One region of the Actinoplanes sp. URMC 104 genome, then DNA from elsewhere that is predicted to be linked to it. Evidence: riboswitches for the same ligand, from Rfam matches in the RefSeq annotation. Region 1 holds a riboswitch; the other holds the start of a gene.
What was found. Region 1 has a riboswitch for glycine ahead of ACSNN8_RS20245 (L-serine ammonia-lyase). Riboswitches for the same ligand answer to the same signal wherever they lie in the genome.
Positions count from the first base shown of each region.

Region 2: it holds a riboswitch for glycine, as region 1 does, so the genes downstream of both, gcvP (aminomethyl-transferring glycine dehydrogenase) here and ACSNN8_RS20245 (L-serine ammonia-lyase) in region 1, are expected to answer to the same signal.

Region 1 is NZ_JBPQTO010000005.1:74,934-83,991, reverse strand. Features, by position in the region: gene ACSNN8_RS20275 (MurR/RpiR family transcriptional regulator) at 1-864, shown strand, start outside; gene ACSNN8_RS20270 (sugar isomerase domain-containing protein) at 885-1,613, shown strand; gene ngcE (N-acetylglucosamine/diacetylchitobiose ABC transporter substrate-binding protein) at 1,628-3,052, shown strand; gene ACSNN8_RS20260 (carbohydrate ABC transporter permease) at 3,052-3,942, shown strand; gene ACSNN8_RS20255 (carbohydrate ABC transporter permease) at 3,939-4,808, shown strand; gene ACSNN8_RS20250 (glycosyl hydrolase) at 4,849-6,051, shown strand; glycine riboswitch at 6,130-6,223, shown strand; gene ACSNN8_RS20245 (L-serine ammonia-lyase) at 6,458-7,783, shown strand; gene ACSNN8_RS20240 (hypothetical protein) at 7,911-9,058, shown strand, end outside.
Region 2 is NZ_JBPQTO010000006.1:8,484-17,541, forward strand. Features, by position in the region: gene ACSNN8_RS20520 (nucleotidyltransferase domain-containing protein) at 1-683, opposite strand, end outside; gene ACSNN8_RS20525 (nucleotidyltransferase domain-containing protein) at 680-1,354, opposite strand; gene mgrA (L-glyceraldehyde 3-phosphate reductase) at 1,395-2,390, opposite strand; glycine riboswitch at 2,442-2,534, shown strand; gene gcvP (aminomethyl-transferring glycine dehydrogenase) at 2,610-5,414, shown strand; gene ACSNN8_RS20540 (DUF5999 family protein) at 5,609-5,809, opposite strand; gene ACSNN8_RS20545 (chorismate-binding protein) at 5,976-7,280, shown strand; gene ACSNN8_RS20550 (DUF2255 family protein) at 7,277-7,666, shown strand; gene ACSNN8_RS20555 (maleylpyruvate isomerase N-terminal domain-containing protein) at 7,707-8,480, shown strand; gene ACSNN8_RS20560 (hypothetical protein) at 8,621-9,058, shown strand, end outside.

The DNA.
Region 1 (9,058 bases):
ATGCCCGAGGCGCTGGCGCGCATCGCCGAGACGATCCTGGCGGACCCGGAGACCTCGGCGCACGCCAGCATCGTGGACCTGGCCGAGCGCTCGGGCACCTCGACGGCGACCGTCACCCGGTTCAGCCGCACGCTGGGGTTCAAGGGCTACGCCAACCTGCGGGTCGCGATCGCCACCGAGACCGGCCGCGCCGAGCAGGCCCGGTGGGAGACCGACATCAGCGGCGACATCGCCCCGGACGACCCGCTGCCCGACGTGCTGGGCGTGGTCACCGCCGCCGACACCCGGGCGATCCAGAGCACCGCCGCGGGTCTCGACGTCACCGCGATCGAGCGGGTGGCCGAGGCGATCGCGGGCGCGAAGCGGGTGGAGATCTTCGGGCTGGGCTCGAGCGGCACGGCCGCGCGCGAGATGGCGTTCCGGCTCGAGCGCATCCGGGTGCCGGTCTGGCACCGCACCGACTCGCACACCGCGCTCACCAACGCCGCGCTGCTGCTGCCCGGCGACGTGGCGATCGGCCTGAGCCACTCCGGGCGTACGCGGGAAGTCATCGAGACCCTCGCGGAGGCGGCCGACCACGGCGCGCTCACCGTGGCCGTCACCAGCTTCGGCCGCTCGCCGCTGGCCGAGGTCGCCGACGTTGTGTTCACCACCGCGGTGCAGGAGACGACGTTCCGGCTCGCCGCGCTCTCCGCGCTGCACTCGCAGCTGCTGGTCCTCGACCTGATCTACGTCGCGGTCGCGCAGCGCACGTACGAGCGGACGGCCGACGCGCTGGAGCTCACCGTGCGCGCCGTCGACGCCCACCGGCTGCCCGAGAAGATCCCGACCCGCAGGCGCGGGCGTGCGAAAGGACAGCCGTGAGCGTCACCAGCAAGGACTACCTGAGCGAGATCAAGAGGATCGTCGACCACGTCGGCGGCGGCCAGGACGACCGCAAGAACCGGGCCGCCGATCTCCTGGCCGGCGCCGTTCGCGACGGGGGAGTGATCCAGGCCTTCGGCTGCGGGCACTCCGAGGCGCTGGCCATGGAGATCGCCGGTCGCGCCGGGGGACTGGTGCCCACCAACCGGATCGCGCTGCGCGACATCGTGCTGTACGGCGGCGAGCCGCTCGAGGTGCTCGCCGACCCGGCGGTCGAACGCCGGCCCGAGATCGCGCACCGGCTCTACGAGCTCGCGCCGGTCAAGCCCGACGACGCGTTCGTCATCGCCTCGAACTCCGGCATCAACGGCGCCGTCGTCGAGATGGCGCTGCTGGTCAAGGAGCGCGGCCACGCGCTGGTCGCGATCACGTCGGCCGCGCACTCCGCGGGGGTGAGCAGCCGGCACCCCAGCGGCCGCAAGCTCGGCGACATCGCCGACGTGGTGCTCGACAACGGGGCGCCCTACGGCGACGCGACCCTCCCGCTGCCCGGCGGCGGAGCGGTCGGCGCCGTCTCGTCGATCACCGCGGCGCTGCTGGCCCAGCAGATCGTCACCGAGGTGGTCGCGCGGCTGCTCGCGGCGGGCATCGACCCGCCGGTCTACCTGTCGGACAACGTGCCCGGCGGCAAGGAACACAACGCAGAGATCGAGGCGCGGTACGCCGGGCGCATCCGGCGCACCGCATAGGAAGAGAGCCCGTCATGAACCCTGATTCCCAGGTCAGACCGTACCCCACCCGAAGGACCCTGCTGAAGACGGCCGCGCTCGTCACGGCGCCCGCGCTCGGCGGCTGCGTCACCGCGGGCAACGACTCCGGGGGCGGCACGACGACGAAGGACAACGGCGCCGACAAGACGGCGGAGAACCCGCTCGGCGTGAAGGCCGACGCGCCGCTGGAGGTGGTCGTCTTCAAGGGCGGCTACGGCGACGACTACGCCACCAGGGCGGAGGCCGGATACAAGCAGCGGTACCCGCAGGCCGCGATCGACCACAAGGGCCTGCAGAAGGTCGGTGAGGCGATGCAGCCCCGCTTCGTGGCCGGCAACCCGCCCGACGTCGTGGACAACACCGGCGCCGGGCGCCTGGACATCGCCACGCTGGTCGGCGCCTCGCAGGTCACCGACCTCGCCGACCTGCTCGACGCGCCCAGCCTCGACCAGCCGGGCAAGAAGGTCCGCGACACGCTGCTGCCCGGCGTGGTCGACGACGGCACTTTCGCCGGCAAGACTGTCGCGCTCAACTTCACGTACACGGTCTGGGGTCTCTGGTACTCGAAGTCGCTGTTCGCCGAGCGCGGCTGGCAGTACCCGAAGACGTGGGACGAGATGGTGACGCTCGCCGGCGAGATCAAGAAGTCCGGCGTCGCCCCCTGGACGTACCAGGGCAAGTATCCGGAGTACATCAACGACCCGCTGCTGTCGATGGCCGCCAAGACCGGCGGTCCCGACCTGGTCAAGGCGGTCGACAACCTGGAGCCTGGCGCGTGGAAGCAGGAGGGGCTCGTGCAGGCGGCGACCGCGTTCGCCGAGCTCGCCGGCAAGGGCTACCTGATGAGCGGCTCCGAGGCGCTGTCGCACACCGAGGCGCAGGCCGCGTGGTGCCGGCGGAAGGCGGCGTTCATCCCGTGCGGCTCGTGGCTCGAGAGCGAGCAGAAGGGCGTCGCCCCGGCCGGTTTCGACATGGTCATGGGCACGGTGCCCGCCCTGAGCGGCGCCGACAAGCTGCCGGTCACCGCGGTGCAGGCGGCCAGCAGCGAGTCGTTCCTGGTGCCGGCCAAGGCCAAGAACCCGGCCGGCGGCAAGGAGTACCTGCGGATCCTGTTCTCCAAGCAGTCCGCGACGGCGTTCGCGCAGGCCAACAGCACGCTTCCGGCGGTGGCGGGGGCGACCGACGGGCTCACGCTCACCTCCGGGCTCGGCTCGGTGCGCGACGCGGTCACCGCGGCCGGCGCCGACACGTTCACCTACCGATTCCGTACGTGGTACGCCCCGCTCGCCAAGGCGGTGGACGACGCCACCGGCGAGCTGGTGAACAAGCGGATCAGCCCGGCGGACTGGTCGGCGCGCATCCAGAAGGCCGCCGACGCGCTGGCCAAGGACTCCACCGTCGCGAAGTACACCCGCTGATGCGCCACGGCCGCCTGCGGTTCCTGCTCGGCGCGCTGGTGCCGGCCCTGGTGCTGCACGTCGTGTTCGTGCTCTCGCCGTACGCCCAGGCGTTCTGGCTCTCGCTGACCGACTGGACCGGGGTGGCCGGGCAGGCGCGCTTCGTCGGGGCGGACAACTACGTCCGTCTCGGCGGCGACGGGCTGTTCCTCGACGCGGTGCGCAACAACGCCCTGCTGCTCGTGGTGGTGCCGCTGGTGACGATCGCGCTCGGGCTGTTCCTGGCCTCGATGCTGCGCACCACGTCGTCGCGCCTCGCTCAGGGCTACCGGATCGTCTACTTCTTCCCCCAGCTGCTGTCGCTGGTCGTGGTGGCGGTGCTGTGGAGCTTCGTCTACAACCCCAACACCGGGCTGCTCAACTCGGGGCTGCGGGCGGCGGGGCTGGGCGGGCTGGCCCGGTCGTGGCTCGCCGAGCCGGCGTTCGCGCTCGCGGCCGTGATGGCGGTGCTGATCTGGTCGTCGGTCGGGTTCTACGTGGTGCTGTTCAGCGCCGCCATCGAGGGCATCCCGGCCGAGCTGTTCGAGGCGGCGACCCTCGACGGGGCCGGCCGGTGGGCCACGTTCTTCCGGGTCACCCTGCCGCTGGTCCGCGAGTCGGTGCAGGTCGCGTTCGTCTATCTGGGCATCGCCGCGCTCGACGCCTTCGCGGTCGTGCAGGTGATGACCGTCGGTCCGGGCGGCCCCGACGGCGCCACCGAGGTGATCGGCCTGTCGCTGTACCGGACCGCTTTCACGTACGGCAAGTTCGGCTACGCGTCCGCCATGGGTGTCGCGCTGTTCTTCGCCACCCTGACGCTGGCCCTCCTGGCGCTGCGCGCGGGCCGCAAGGAACGGCTGGAGCTCGCATGACACTGCTGCAGACCCGGCCCGCTCTCCAGGCGCCCGCCCAGCCGGCGGTTGGACGAGCCAATCCGCTGCCGCACGTGGCGATGTTCTGCTGGGCGGTCGTGACGGCCCTGCCGCTGCTGTGGGCGGTGGTCAGCTCGTTCAAGACCGACGAGGAGATCCTCAACGAGCCGTGGTCGTTGCCGGCCGAGCCGCAGGCCGGCAACTGGGCGCGGGCCTGGACGGCGGCCAGCATCGGGCGCTACTTCCTCAACAGCCTGATCGTCGTGGGCGGCGCGCTGGTGCTGACCATGCTGCTGGGCGCCCTGGTGGCGTACGCCCTGGCCCGGTACGAGTTCCGCGGCAACCGGCTGCTCTACTACACCTTCGTCGCAGCGATGTTCTTTCCGGTCTTCCTCGCGCTGGTGCCGCTGTTCTTCGTCGTCCAGCAGCTGGGTCTGCTGGGCACCTATCCGGGGCTGATCCTGGTCTATGCGGCGTACGCGGTGCCTTTCACGGTCTTCTTCCTGCATTCGTTCTTCCGCACGCTGCCCAGCGAGATCGCGGAGGCCGCCTTTCTCGACGGCTGCTCGCATCTCGGGGTGTTCCGCGTCATGCTGCCGCTGGCCCGCCCGGGCCTGACCGCGGTGGGCATCTTCAATTTCCTCGGGCTCTGGAACCAGTACCTGCTGCCGCTGGTTCTCAACCCCGACCCGGACCGGTACGTCCTGGCGCAGGGTCTGGCCGCCCTGTCGGTCAGCCAGGGGTATCGCAGCGACTGGAGCGGCCTGTTCGCCGGACTGACCATCGCCATGCTGCCGGTGCTGGTCGCCTATGTCGCGTTCCAACGGCACATCCGCGCCGGAATGACCGCCGGCGCGGTCAAGTAGTCCCCTTGTCATCCCCGATCCCCCTGGGAGGAGTCTGCTCGTGAGAATCGACAGACGTAAATGTGCGGCGGCGCTGGTCGCCGCGCTCGCCGGAGCGGGCGCAGTGGCGCTGTCCACCGAGCCCGCCTCGGCCGCCGACTGCGGCTACCTGTTCGACGACTTCCACTACGCCTCGTCGGCCGACCCCGCGCTGACCGCCAACGGCTGGACGCCGCGCAGCTACCAGGGCGGCCCCGGCGTGCCCGGCGCAAACTGGTCGCCGAACAACATCACGTTCCCCACCAGCGGCGGCCAGAAGGTGCTGCAGCTGACCGCCTCGACCGACGGCACCGGCGCGGGCACCAACCACGCCGAGCTCTACTCCACGCAGAAGCGCTACCTCGAGGGCACGTACGCCAGCCGGGTGCGCTTCACCGACACGCCGGTCAGCGGCAACGACGGCGACCACATCAACCAGACGTTCTTCACGATCAGCCCGCTCAACGGCGACCTCGACCCCACCTACAGCGAGCTGGACATCTCCGAGTACCTGCCCAACGGCGGCTGGGGCGAGACCGGGCCGATCAACTACCAGACGACCTGGTACACGTACCGCAACGAGCCCTGGTACGCCGACAACGTGCACTCCGAGCAGCGGCGCTCGCTGGACGGCTGGCACGACCTGGTCGCGCAGGTCGCCAACGGGCACGTCGTCTACTACATCGACGGCGTGCAGGTCGGCGACCACTCGGGCAAGTTCTACCCGCGCCAGACCATGACGATCAACTGGAACCTGTGGTTCATCGACACGGCGGCGCACACGGGCGGCCTCTCGACGTACGTGGAGCAGGTCGACTGGGTGCTGTTCGCCAAGAACCAGGTGCTCTCGCCGTCGCAGGTGACCTCGCAGGCCTCCGGCTACCGGTCCGGCGGCAGCACGTTCGTCGACACGGTGGCCTCCACGGGCGGCTGCTCCACGCCGACGAACCCGCCGACGACACCGCCCACCACCCCACCCACCACCACCCCGCCGACGTCGCCGCCGATCACGCCGCCGCCCGGCACCGGCTGCTCCGACGCGCCGGCCTGGTCGTTCGGCCAGGTCTACACCGGCGGCAGCCTGGTCAAGCACGAGAAGAGCAGGTACGGCGACCCGAACGGCCCGAAGTCGGGGGAGGGCGTGCACCTGTGGCGGGCCCGCTACTGGACCCAGGGCTCGGAGCCGGGCTGGACCGAGCAGTGGCAGGACCTGGGCCGCTGCTGATTCACTGGGAGGAAGCGGGGCGGTCACGTCCCGCTTCCTCGCGGGCGCTACCTTGCCTGTGACAACTCCATATCGCCGCAGGCCGCCGCGGGAGAGCCCCCCGTTCGCCGGGGGCGCCGAAGGAGCAACTTCTCCCTCAGAATCTCTCAGGCACCCGTACCGCAGTGGCCGCGCAACTCTGGAAAGCCGGGGAGTCCCTGACCCCGCGCCCAAGGTGCAAGCCGCCCCTTTCCCGGCGGCGAAGCTCTCAGGCCCCATGACAGAGCGAGGGAGGTCCGTGCCGCGTGCTGTGGTTTTCGCAGCTCGCGCGCACAGCTGCCGATCGTCCCCGTGGCCGAGCGCCGCGTGACGCCGTCGGTGACCCGCCCGCCGCCCGCACGTCGTCTGTCGCTGAGGAGCCTCACCCATGGCCGTGTCCGTCTTCGACCTCTTCTCGGTGGGCATCGGCCCGTCCAGCTCCCACACGGTCGGCCCGATGCGCGCCGCCCGCATGTTCGCCGCCCAGCTCGACGACCGCGCCGCGCTGGTGCGCGCCGAGCTGTTCGGCTCGCTCGGCGCCACCGGGCACGGGCACGGCACGCCCAAGGCGGTGCTGCTCGGCCTCGAGGGCGAGGACCCGGAGACCGTCGACGTCGCCACCGCGGACGCCCGGGCCGCCGCCATCCACGGCCGCGGCGCCTTCGCCGGGCCCGGCGGGCGTCCCGTCGGCGTGGACCTGGTGCTGCACCGGCGGCGGACGCTGCCCGAGCACCCCAACGGCATGACCTTCACCGCGTACGCCGCCGACGGCGCGGAGATCCTGCGGAAGACCTACTTCTCCGTGGGCGGCGGGTTCGTCACCGGCGCCCTCGGCGCGCCCCGGCCCGCCCCGGCGCTGACCCACCCGTTCGCCGGCGGCGCCGACCTGCTCGCGCTGACCTCGTCGACCGGGCTGTCGATCTCGCGGATCATGCTCGAGAACGAGACCGCGTGGCGGCCCGCCGACGAGACCCGCGCCGGGCTGCTCAAGATCTGGCACGTCATGCGCGAGTGCGTGGCGGCCGGGCTCGAGGCCGAGGGCGTCCTGCCGGGCGGCCTCAGGGTGCGCCGGCGCGCGGCGGCCACGGCCCGTCAGCTGCGCGCCGCCGGCAGCCCGTCGGAGCACGCGATGGAGTGGCTCACCTCGTACGCCATGGCCGTGAACGAGGAGAACGCCGCCGGCGGCCGGGTCGTCACCGCGCCCACCAACGGCGCGGCCGGCATCATCCCCGCCGTCCTGCACTACTACACGACCTTCGTGCCCGGCGCCGACGACGAGGGCGTGGTCCGCTTCCTGCTCACCGCGGGCGCGATCGGGCTGCTGTTCAAGGAGAACGCCTCGATCAGCGGCGCCGAGGTGGGCTGCCAGGGCGAGGTCGGCTCCGCGTGCGCGATGGCCGCCGCCGGGCTGGCCGAGGTGCTGGGCGGCACCCCCGAGCAGGTGGAGAACGCCGCCGAGATCGGCATGGAGCACAACCTGGGGCTGACCTGCGACCCGGTGGGCGGGCTCGTGCAGATCCCGTGCATCGAGCGCAACGGCATGGCCGCCGTGAAGGCCGTCACCGCGGCCCGCATGGCCCTGCGCGGCGACGGCCGCCACCACGTCAGCCTCGACAAGGTCATCAAGACCATGAAGGAGACCGGGGCCGACATGAAAGTCAAGTACAAGGAGACCGCGCGGGGCGGCCTGGCCGTCAACGTCATCGAATGCTGACCGGAACATGCCCGCGACGCTAGCGGTTCGGCGGGATCCATCGGTGGTCATCCACAAATGACGAGCGCCGTCGGGGTTTGTCCACAGGGGCTTCCCATCGGCGTTCGCTGATGGTTACGTGTGGCGCATGAGACCGAGAGGCGCCTTCGTCGCATTGATGGTCGCCGCACTGGTCGGGGCTTCGGCAACCCCCGCCGGCGCGGCGGCTCCCGCGTACAGATACCAGTTCCTGACGCCCGGCGGTCAGCCCCGGCTGACCGAGACGGTGCCGGTCAACGTGGTCTTCGTCGGCTACGAGCAGGCCCAGGTGGGCAAGCAGGCCTTCACCGGCGGGCTCGCCCGCACGTACGAGCCGGTCGTGCGCTCCCGCCTGTCCTACGACGTGGTGGAGAAGCTCGGCATCACCTACAAATACGACTACCGCGTCAAGTACGCCGACAAGGCGTACGAGGACAGGTTCTTCCAGCAGCTCACCAACCTCGCCAAGCCGGCGCCGCTCACGCAGTACCAGACCGCCTACAACGCCGAGCCCGGCGTCCTCGACATCACCGCCAACCACGCGATCGACGGGCCCAGCGTGGAGAAGTGGCTCGCGTTCCACCCGCCCGCCGGCGTGGACACCCGGCGCAACACGGTCTTCTTCGTCAATTGGTACGGGCGGTCCGACTTCAAGTTCCACGTCTACACCAAGACCGGGGAGCCCGACCCCGACACCGGCTACGACTTCGGCGCCAACCGCGACAGCCGCAAGATGATCGCCTGGGGCGGCACCACGGCCGACGACGAGGAGACCGGCCTGGGCGCCACCCGGCGGGTCTGGTTCCACGACCTGTCCGCCGGCCCCGAGGCGAACACCGCCAACTACGACCTGACCAACCCCGACGTCGACGGCGACGACGTGCCCGACTACCGCATGCCGCCGATCTGGGAGTACGCCGCGAACGGCCACCGCTCGCCCGCGGCGCTCGCCGGCGACCTCGGCCGGATCACCCGCTACGTCGCGCTCAACCTGCTGATGACGACCTCGCCGCTCTACCCCGTCGAGCTGCCCACGGCCGAGCCGCCACGCTCGATCAACATCGACAGCAACACGTACGAGGGCTGGGAGGGGGTCGACGCCTCCGCGCGGTACATCAAGCCGCAGCTGGTCGTCGACGAGCTGTCCGAGCTGCGCTGGCGCAACAAGCTCGACTTCGACAACCAGGACTTCGCGTTCGACGCCAAGAACGAGCAGTGCTACGTCGGCTTCATCCAGGGCGAGACCTGCTATCCCGA
Region 2 (9,058 bases), on a different contig from region 1:
GCGGGCAGCCGCGAGGCGTCCCGGTCCTCCTCGAGCCCGGCCCGCAGCGCCGCGGCGTCGGCGTACAGCCGGTCGAGCAGTTCGGCCGGGAACGGCGCCTTCTCGGCGGAGCGCTTCAGCTCGATCAGCGCCGGCACGTACGGCACCTGCGCTCCGAGCACGCCGAGGTCGGTCTCCAGCTCCCCGGTGCGCATGAGGTGGCGGCCGGTGAGGAGCACGCGCAGCCAGTACAGCGCGGCCTTCAGGCGGCCGGTGCGGGCGAACAGCCGTTCCTGCGAGGTGGCGAAGCCCAGGTAGTGGTGGGCGTGCCCGGAGGTGACGAACGACGGCGCCAGGGCCACGAGGTCGCGGTGCAGCGAGGTGGTGGTGACCACCAGCGGGGAGAGCAGCTGTTCGAGGACGTAGCCGTTGCGGCTGTTGAGCAGCCGGGCGAACTTGTGCAGGTCGTGGCTGACCACGTCGAGTTCGACGCCGTCGCGGACGCCGCCGGTCTGCAGCGTCGACGGGCCGGTGTGCAGGCCGACGACCTCGGCTACGGGCAGCACGTGGGCGGCGCGCAGGTCGAGGTCGGAGTCGACGGAGGCGAAGCCGTAGAGGTGGGCGCCGCTGACCGTCGCGAACACGACCGGATACGGCAGCTCGGCGACGACCTCGGCGGACCAGGCGGGCACTGTCGTGGTCACTGCAGACCCCTTTCCCGTACGCCGGAGAGCAGTCGGTCGACGGCGGCCCGGTCCGGCGAGGCGGGCAGCGTGGTGGAGGCGAGCGCGGCCGCGAGATCTTCCTGCAGGTCGCCGGCCCAGCCGGTCACGGCGTCCCAGGTCAGCGCGCCGTTGCGGACGTCGAGCAGCCGGGTGCGCAGCGGCCGCACGTCGACGAGCACGTCGCCGGTGCGCAGCACGTGCGCGCCGGCGATCAGCAGCCGGATCATGTGCATGGCCTGCTTCCAGTTGGTCTCGCCGGTGCGGGCCCGGCGGGCGGCGACCCGGGCGAGCTGGTCGCGGGCGTACTCGCCGTACGTGTCGCCGACCCGGCGGGACAGGAACGCGTGCCGGGCGGCGAGCAGCTCGGCGCCGTCGGGGGTGAGCCGTTCGACCACGGGCGACCAGAGCACTTCGAGGACGGTCGGGTTGGCCTGCAGCGCGAGCGTGCAGAACCGTTCGATCTCCCACGAGAACTGTTCGGGCTGCGGGCCGTCGAGGTGGGTGGGCGGCTTGTCGAGCGGGAAGAACAGGCGGGTCGGGGCGGCGTAGACGCCGCGGCGGTCGTGGTCGGAGGCGGGCCCGGACAGTCCGTAGGCGCGCGACCCGACCACGACCCCGAGGATCGTGTGCCGCTCGACCAGTTCGATCATGCGGCGACGATACGGAGAACGGGGCGGCGCCGCCGCCGATTTACAGGTCGAGCACGGTGCCGTCGATGTCGCCGAGCTCGGCCTCGCTCAGCGCGAGGTTGCCGATGGCGGCGACGTTGTTCTCGAGCTGCTGCACGCTGCTGGCGCCGATGATGAGGCTGGTCATCCGCTCGTCGCGCAGGCCCCAGGCGAGCGCCATCTGGGCGAGCGACTGCCCGCGCCGCTGGGCGATGTCGTTGAGCGCGTGCAGCCGGGCGAGGGTCTGCTTGTCGAGGTCGCTCTCGTTGAGGAAGGTGCTCGTGCGCACCCGGGAGTCGTCGGGGATGCCGCCCAGGTAGCGGTCGGTGAGCAGGCCCTGCTGCAGGGGGCTGAACGCGATGCAGCCGGCGCCGGCGTCGGCGAGCGTGTCGAGCAGGTTGTCCTTCTCGATCCAGCGGTTGAGGATCGAGTACGACGGCTGGTGGATCAGCAGCGGCGTACCGAGGTCCTTGAGGATCTTCGCCGCAGCAAGAGTCTGCGCGGACGTGTAGTTGGACAGACCGACGTACTGGGCCTTGCCCGCGCGGACCACGGCGTCGAGCGCGCTCATGGTCTCCTCGAGCGGGGTGTCCGGGTCGGGCCGGTGGTGGTAGAAGATGTCGACGTAGTCGAGGCCGAGCCGCTTGAGCGACTGGTCGAGCGAGCTGACCAGGTACTTGCGCGAGCCCCATTCGCCGTACGGGCCGGGCCACATGTAATAGCCGGCCTTGGTGGAGATGACGAGCTCGTCGCGGTGCGCCCGGAAGTCGGTGGCCAGGATGCGGCCGAAGTTGCTCTCCGCGCTGCCGGGCGGCGGGCCGTAGTTGTTGGCCAGGTCGAAGTGGGTGACGCCCAGGTCGAAGGCGCGGCGCACGATGTCGCGCTGGCGCTCCCAGGGCCGTCCGTCGCCGAAGTTGTGCCACAGGCCGAGCGAGATGACGGGCAGGCGCAGGCCGCTGCGCCCGGCGCGCCGGTAGGGCATGGTGTCGTAGCGGTCTTCCGCGGGGGTGTAGGTCACAACCCCACCCTAGAGACACGGGTCCGCACCATGATCGCTGGTAGGTTGGGTGCCAGCCATGCGGGAGAGACCGAGGGTTCACCTCGGCGCCGAAGGGGCAAATCCTCCCCGGAACCTCTCAGGCAAAAGGACCGCGTGGGCGAGCGACTCTGAAGCCGTGCGCGTGCGCGCCGGTGACAGAGGGGGAGGCCGCCTTGTCGACCTCTCTAAGGAGCCGTCATGACGTTCGCTGACCGGCACATCGGACCGGACACCGACGAGCAGACCCACATGCTCAAGACCATCGGCTACGCGTCGCTCGACGCGCTGATGGACGCCGCGATCCCCGAGGTGATCCGGTGGCACGGGTCGCTGAACCTGCCTGACGCCGCCTCCGAGGAGGAGACGATCGCGGAGCTGCGCGAGATCGCGGGCCGCAACCAGGTCACCACCTCGATGATCGGGCTGGGCTACTACGGCACGCACACCCCCGCGGTGATCAAGCGGAACGTGCTGGAGAACCCCGCCTGGTACACGGCGTACACCCCGTACCAGCCGGAGATCAGCCAGGGCCGGCTCGAGGCGCTGCTGAACTTCCAGACGATGGTGACCGACCTCACCGGCCTGACCACGGCGAACGCGTCGATGCTCGACGAGGGCACCGCGGTCGCGGAGGCGATGACGCTCGCTAAGCGCGCCTCCAAGTCCAAGTCCCAGGTGTACGTCGTGGACGCCGACACGCTGCCGCAGACGCTGGCGATCCTGCGGACCCGCGCCGAGCCGCTCGGCATCGAGCTGCGGCTGGTGGACCTGGACGCCGGCGACGAGCTGCCCGGGAAGTTCTTCGGGCTGCACCTGCAGTACCCGGGCGCCTCCGGAGCCGTACGGGACCACGCCTCGCTGGTCGCCGCGGCGCACGAGAAGGGCGCGCTGGTCACGGTCGCCGCGGACCTGCTGGCGCTGACGCTGCTGCGCGCGCCGGGCGAGATCGGCGCGGACATCGCGGCCGGCACCACCCAGCGGTTCGGGGTGCCGCTGGGCTTCGGCGGCCCGCACGCCGGCTACCTGGCGGTACGCGCCGGGCTCGAGCGCTCGCTGCCCGGCCGGCTGGTCGGGGTGTCCAAGGACGCCGACGGCGCCCCGGCGTACCGCCTCGCCCTGCAGACCCGCGAGCAGCACATCCGCCGCGAGAAGGCGACCAGCAACATCTGCACCGCGCAGGTGCTGCTGGCCGTGATGGCGAGCATGTACGCGGTCTACCACGGCCCGCGGGGGTTGCGGGAGATCGCCAAGCGGGTGCACGACCACGCCCTCACGATCGCCGGCAGCCTGGGCGCCGCCGGTGTCGAGGTGGCGCACGACGCGTTCTTCGACACGGTGACCGCCGTGGTGCCGGGCCGCGCCGCCGAGATCGTCGCCGCGGCCGCCGGCCAGGGCGTCGACCTGCGGCTGGTGGACGCCGACCGGGTCTCGGTCTCGGCCGACGAGACGACCACCGCCGCGCACGTCGCGACCGTGCTGGGCGCCTTCGGCGTGCCGGTGGCCGCGCCCGCGGCGTGCGGCGCGAAGCCGCTCGGGCGCACGAGCGATTACCTGACCCACCCGGTGTTCAACACCCACCACTCCGAGACCAGCATGCTGCGCTACCTGCGCAAGCTGTCCGACCGTGACTACGCGCTGGACCGCGGCATGATCCCGCTGGGCTCCTGCACGATGAAGCTCAACGCGACCACCGAGATGGAACCGGTCACCTGGCCGGAGTTCGCGAACATCCACCCGTACGCCCCCGCGTCCCGCACCGCCGGCTACGAGCAGCTCGTGGCCACGCTCGAGGGCTGGCTGGCCGAGATCACCGGGTACGACGCGGTGAGCGTGCAGCCCAACGCGGGCTCGCAGGGTGAGCTGGCCGGGCTGCTGGCGATCCGCGGCTACCACCGCGCGCGCGGCGAGGAGCACCGCACGGTGTGCCTGATCCCGTCGAGCGCGCACGGCACGAACGCGGCCAGCGCCGTGATGGCCGGCATGCGCGTGGTCGTGGTGGCCTGCGACGACGCGGGCAACGTCGACATGACCGACCTGCACGCCAAGATCGAGGCGCACGCCGCGAACCTGGCGGCGATCATGGTGACCTACCCGTCGACCCACGGCGTGTACGAGACCTCGATCGCCGACCTGTGCGCCGCGGTGCACGAGGCCGGCGGCCAGGTGTACGTGGACGGCGCGAACCTCAACGCGCTGGTCGGCTTCGCCCGGCCGGGCAAGTTCGGCGCGGACGTGTCGCACCTGAACCTGCACAAGACGTTCTGCATCCCGCACGGCGGCGGCGGCCCCGGCGTCGGCCCGGTCGCGGTGCGCGCGCACCTCGCCGAGTTCCTGCCCGGCGACCCGCTCGAGCCGGGCGAGCACCACGCGGTGTCCGCGGCGGCGCACGGCTCCGCGGGGATCCTGCCGATCTCGTGGGCGTACCTGCGGATGATGGGCCCCGACGGGCTGGCCGCGGCGACCGGCACGGCCGTGCTGACGGCCAACTACGTGGCCGCGCGGCTGCGCGAGCACTACCCGGTGCTGTACGCGGGCAACAACGGGCTGGTCGCGCACGAGTGCATCCTCGACCTGCGGCCGATCACCAAGGCGACCGGCGTCTCGGTCGACGACGTGGCCAAGCGGCTGATCGACTACGGCTTCCACGCGCCGACGATGTCGTTCCCGGTGGCCGGCACGCTGATGGTGGAGCCGACCGAGAGCGAGGACCTGGCCGAGCTCGACCGGTTCATCGCCGCGATGATCGCCATCAAGGGCGAGATCGACCAGGTGGCGGCGGGGGTGTGGCCCAAGGGCGACAACCCGCTGTCCAACGCGCCGCACACCGCGGCGGCCGTGTCGGCCGACGAGTGGGAGCACCCGTACCCGCGGTCGGTGGCGGGCTTCCCGGCGGGTGTGGACCGCACGGCCAAGTACTGGCCGCCGGTGCGCCGCATCGACGGCGCCTACGGCGACCGCAACCTGGTCTGCTCGTGCCCGTCGCCGGAGGCGTTCGAGGACTGAGCTGTTCAGGACCGGGCGAGTGCTGGGGCCGTCGCTGCTGCGGCGGCCCTTTTCGCTGGTCGTCCGGCCGCGCGGGGCGTCGTCGTCCGCGCGGGCCGGTGGGAGCGCGACCACCGGATTCGATCAACTACGATGGGTGACGACCTCGTCCGGTGGCGAGCCCGTTCGCGACGGCCCCGCGGGGGCCGTGCGGATCAGGCGGCGAGCGCGTGGCGGGCGGGGCCCCGGTGCGGCTCGATCATCGTGCCGTCGGGCAGGATCTCGCCGGTGTCCTCGAAGACGATGACACCGTTGCAGAGGAGGCTCCAACCCTGCTCCCGGCAAGAAGCAACGGTTTTGGCGGCCTCGCGGTCGATGGCGTGTGAGCTGGGGCAAGGAGTTGCGTGCTGGCACATCGGTGGTTCTCCGGTCGGGGGTTTGTGTGATGACTCACAACAACGGTGACGGACGTTACCTCACATCGAACGACGACGGTTCAACCCGGTGACGGTGTCCCCGTTGACAGAGTCCTCGTCTCCGATGGTCCACGGAAGCCGGTCGTTCGGCCACTTCCCGTCACCCCTGTCCGTCGCGGCGCCGGCGTCTCCGGCGTCCTGCCTGGGCCGTCACCGTCCGTCGAACTTCTTCCAGTGGTCCAGGTGGGACGGCGGCGACCCCGCAGAGCTTGTCGCCGAGTACCTCGCCGCCAACGGACTAGGCGTGCGAAATATCGGCCGAACGGCCAGTGAGATCCACCCGACCGGCGCGGGGTCGCTCTGCGGCGCCGCACTGTATGTGTCCGCCGATGCCGCCTGCGTGATGGCCGGCGGCGCCCCCGGAGCCCCGACCCCGATCCCCGCCGTCCCGGACGTCTACGCCGTCGTCTTCGAGCACTACGACCCCGACGGTGGGCTGCCGGGAGGTGCGGGAGCTGGTAGTCAGCCGGGTTCCGCCGCCGGCCGGTCGCCGGATCCTGCCGCCATCCGTCCGGGCCCCCCGCCGGGTTCCACGGCCGGCTGCCCGCCGGGTTCCGCGGCCGACTGGGTGCCGGATTCCGCCGCGGCCGGTTGGTGGCTGGGGGAGTGGACGCCGAGCTGGTCCGAGGCCGAGCACGCCGCTGCCGTCGAGGCCGCCCGGCGCGCCATCGGGCGTGGCGACGTCTACCAGGTCAACGTCGTGGGTCATGCCTCGGCCCCGTACGCCGGTGACCCCCTTGCGGCCCTGCGGCGGGTGGCCGCGCTGCCCGGCGCCCGCTACGGCGGCGTGCTGGCGGGCCCCGGCTGGGCGATGGCCACCGCGTCCCCGGAGACCCTGGTCGAGGTGCGCGACGGCCGCGTGATCACCCGGCCGATCAAGGGCACGCGGCCCGCCACCGAACGCGGTCGCGCGGAGTTGCTGGCGTCGGCCAAGGAACGGGCCGAGCACGTCATGATCGTCGACCTGTCCCGCAACGACCTCGCCCGCCTGCCCGGCGTGGGCGCGGTCGAGGTGGACGAGCTGTTCGCCGTACGGCGCTGGTCCGGTCTGTGGCAGGCCGAGTCGGTCGTGTCGGCGCCCGTGGTGGGCGACCTGCCGCTGCCGGAGCTGCTGCGCGCGCTGGTGCCCGGCGGTTCGGTCACCGGCGCCCCGAAGCTGGCCGCGCTGGCCGAGATCGCCCGCCTCGAGCCGGTCGGCCGCGGCGTGAGCATGGCCGCGGTCGGCTGGATCGGGCCCGGCCGGTTCGACCTGGGCCTGACCATCCGCACCGTGGCCGTCGACGGCCACCGCGTGCACGCCTGGGCCGGCGGCGGCATCACCTGGGACAGCGACCCGGCCGCCGAGGTGGCCGAGGCCGCCGCCAAGCTGGCTCCGATCAAGGCCGCCTTGGCCGGAGGGGACCCCGCATGACGTGGACGACCGGGGAGCTGCAGCGGATCGCGGCCGCCGAGGAGCTGGAGATCGCGGCGCGGCGGGCCGACGGGACCCCGCGCCGTCCGCTGCCGATCTGGGTCGTGGTGGTCGGCGACGCCGTGTACGTGCGCACCTGGCACCGGCGCGGCACCGGCTGGTTCGGTCACGTGCTGGCGACCGGACGGGCCGGCATCCGGGTGCCCGGCCTGGCAGCCGACGTGGCCGTCGAGGACGTCGGCGCGGGACCGGACGAGCTGCGTGCCGGCATCGACGCCGCCTACCGCGCGAAGTACGGCCGGTACGGGGCGGGCGCGGTGAGCGCCATGGTGTCGGACGCGGCCGCCGCGGCGACCCTGCGGCTCGACAAGCAGCCGCGCGAATAAGCGTTGGCGGCCGGCCCGGCCCGGTGGTAGACAGCCCGACGTGGAAGAGATCCTGGAGTTTGCCGACCGGCTGCGGCTGATCGACGAGCGGTCGGCCGCGTTCCGCGCCGCGGTGGCCGCCGCGCCCGATCCGGGCGTACGGGTGCCGTCCTGCCCGGACTGGACGCTTGCCGACCTGGTGCAGCACCTGGGGGAGGGGCGGCGCAGGTGGGCTGCCACCGTCGCGGCGGGGCCGGCCGAGGCGCCGCCCCCGAAGCCGGTGTGGGCGAGCGCCGCGCCGCAGGGCCGGGAGGCGCAGCTGGAGTGGCTGGCCGAGGGGACGCGGCAGCTGCTGGCCGCCCTGCGCGAGGCGGGCCCCGGCCGCGGGGTCTGGGCGTGGTGGGACGAGGTGCAGTCCCCGCGCACCTGCGCCACGGTGGCCCGGCACCAGCTGCAGGAGATCGCGGTGCACACCTACGACGCGCAGCTCGCCGCGGGCGCGCCGCAGCCGCTGCCGGTCGAGGTGGCGCTCGACGGGGTCGAGGACTTCCTGCTCACCTGCGTCGCGACGACGTCCGCGTGGCCGCACGAGCCCGCCGTGGTGCACTACCACGCCGCGGAGGGCCGCTCCTGGCGCATCGAGCTGTCCGCCGACGGCGCCCGCTCCCGCCGCATCGCCCCGCCCGGCGCCGACGCGCCGCCCGCCGACGCCACGGCCGCGGGCACGGCCGGCGAGCTGGTGCTGTGGTTCTACGGCCGGATCCCGACGGACGCGCTGAAGCTCGACGGCGACCGGCGGGTGTTCGACCGGCTCATCGCCTGGGAGCCCGCCTAGACGGAGCGCGGGACCTGGCCGTGGGCGGGGTGAGCGGGCACCATGGGTGGCCACCGAGCGGGCCGGCTTGGAGGTCGGAGCCGTGAGGCGGTCACCGGATGGCCCGGCCGGCTCGTCTAAGGGTGCGGGAGGGTTTGCCGGTGACTGAGGATCTGCGGGCGCTGCTGCGCGCCGAGCTCGACGAGCAGCGACCGCCGCCCGTCGGCGACCTGGTGGGCGCGGCCCTGCGCGACGGCCGGCGGATCCGTCGCCGCCGGCGGCTCGGCGCTGCTGGAGCCGGCGCGGCGGGCGCGCTCGCGGTCGTGCTGTTCGGCAGCCTCGCCGCCCATTCGGAGCCGCGCCGCGCGCCGGGGCTCGAGGTCGCCGCCCCGGCACAACCGGAGTCCGCCCCGGCCGCCGGGCCGGAGTCCGCCCGGCCCGAGCCGGCCGCGCCCGGCCGGGCCGAGGCGAAGGGGGTCGCCGCGTCACCTCCCGGATCTGTGCCGTTCCGCACGACTGCCCCCACGGCGGGCGCCCCGCCGCGTACTTTGACGGTCCTCAGCGGCGATCACCGAGCCGCCGGACCGCAGAAGAAAGCG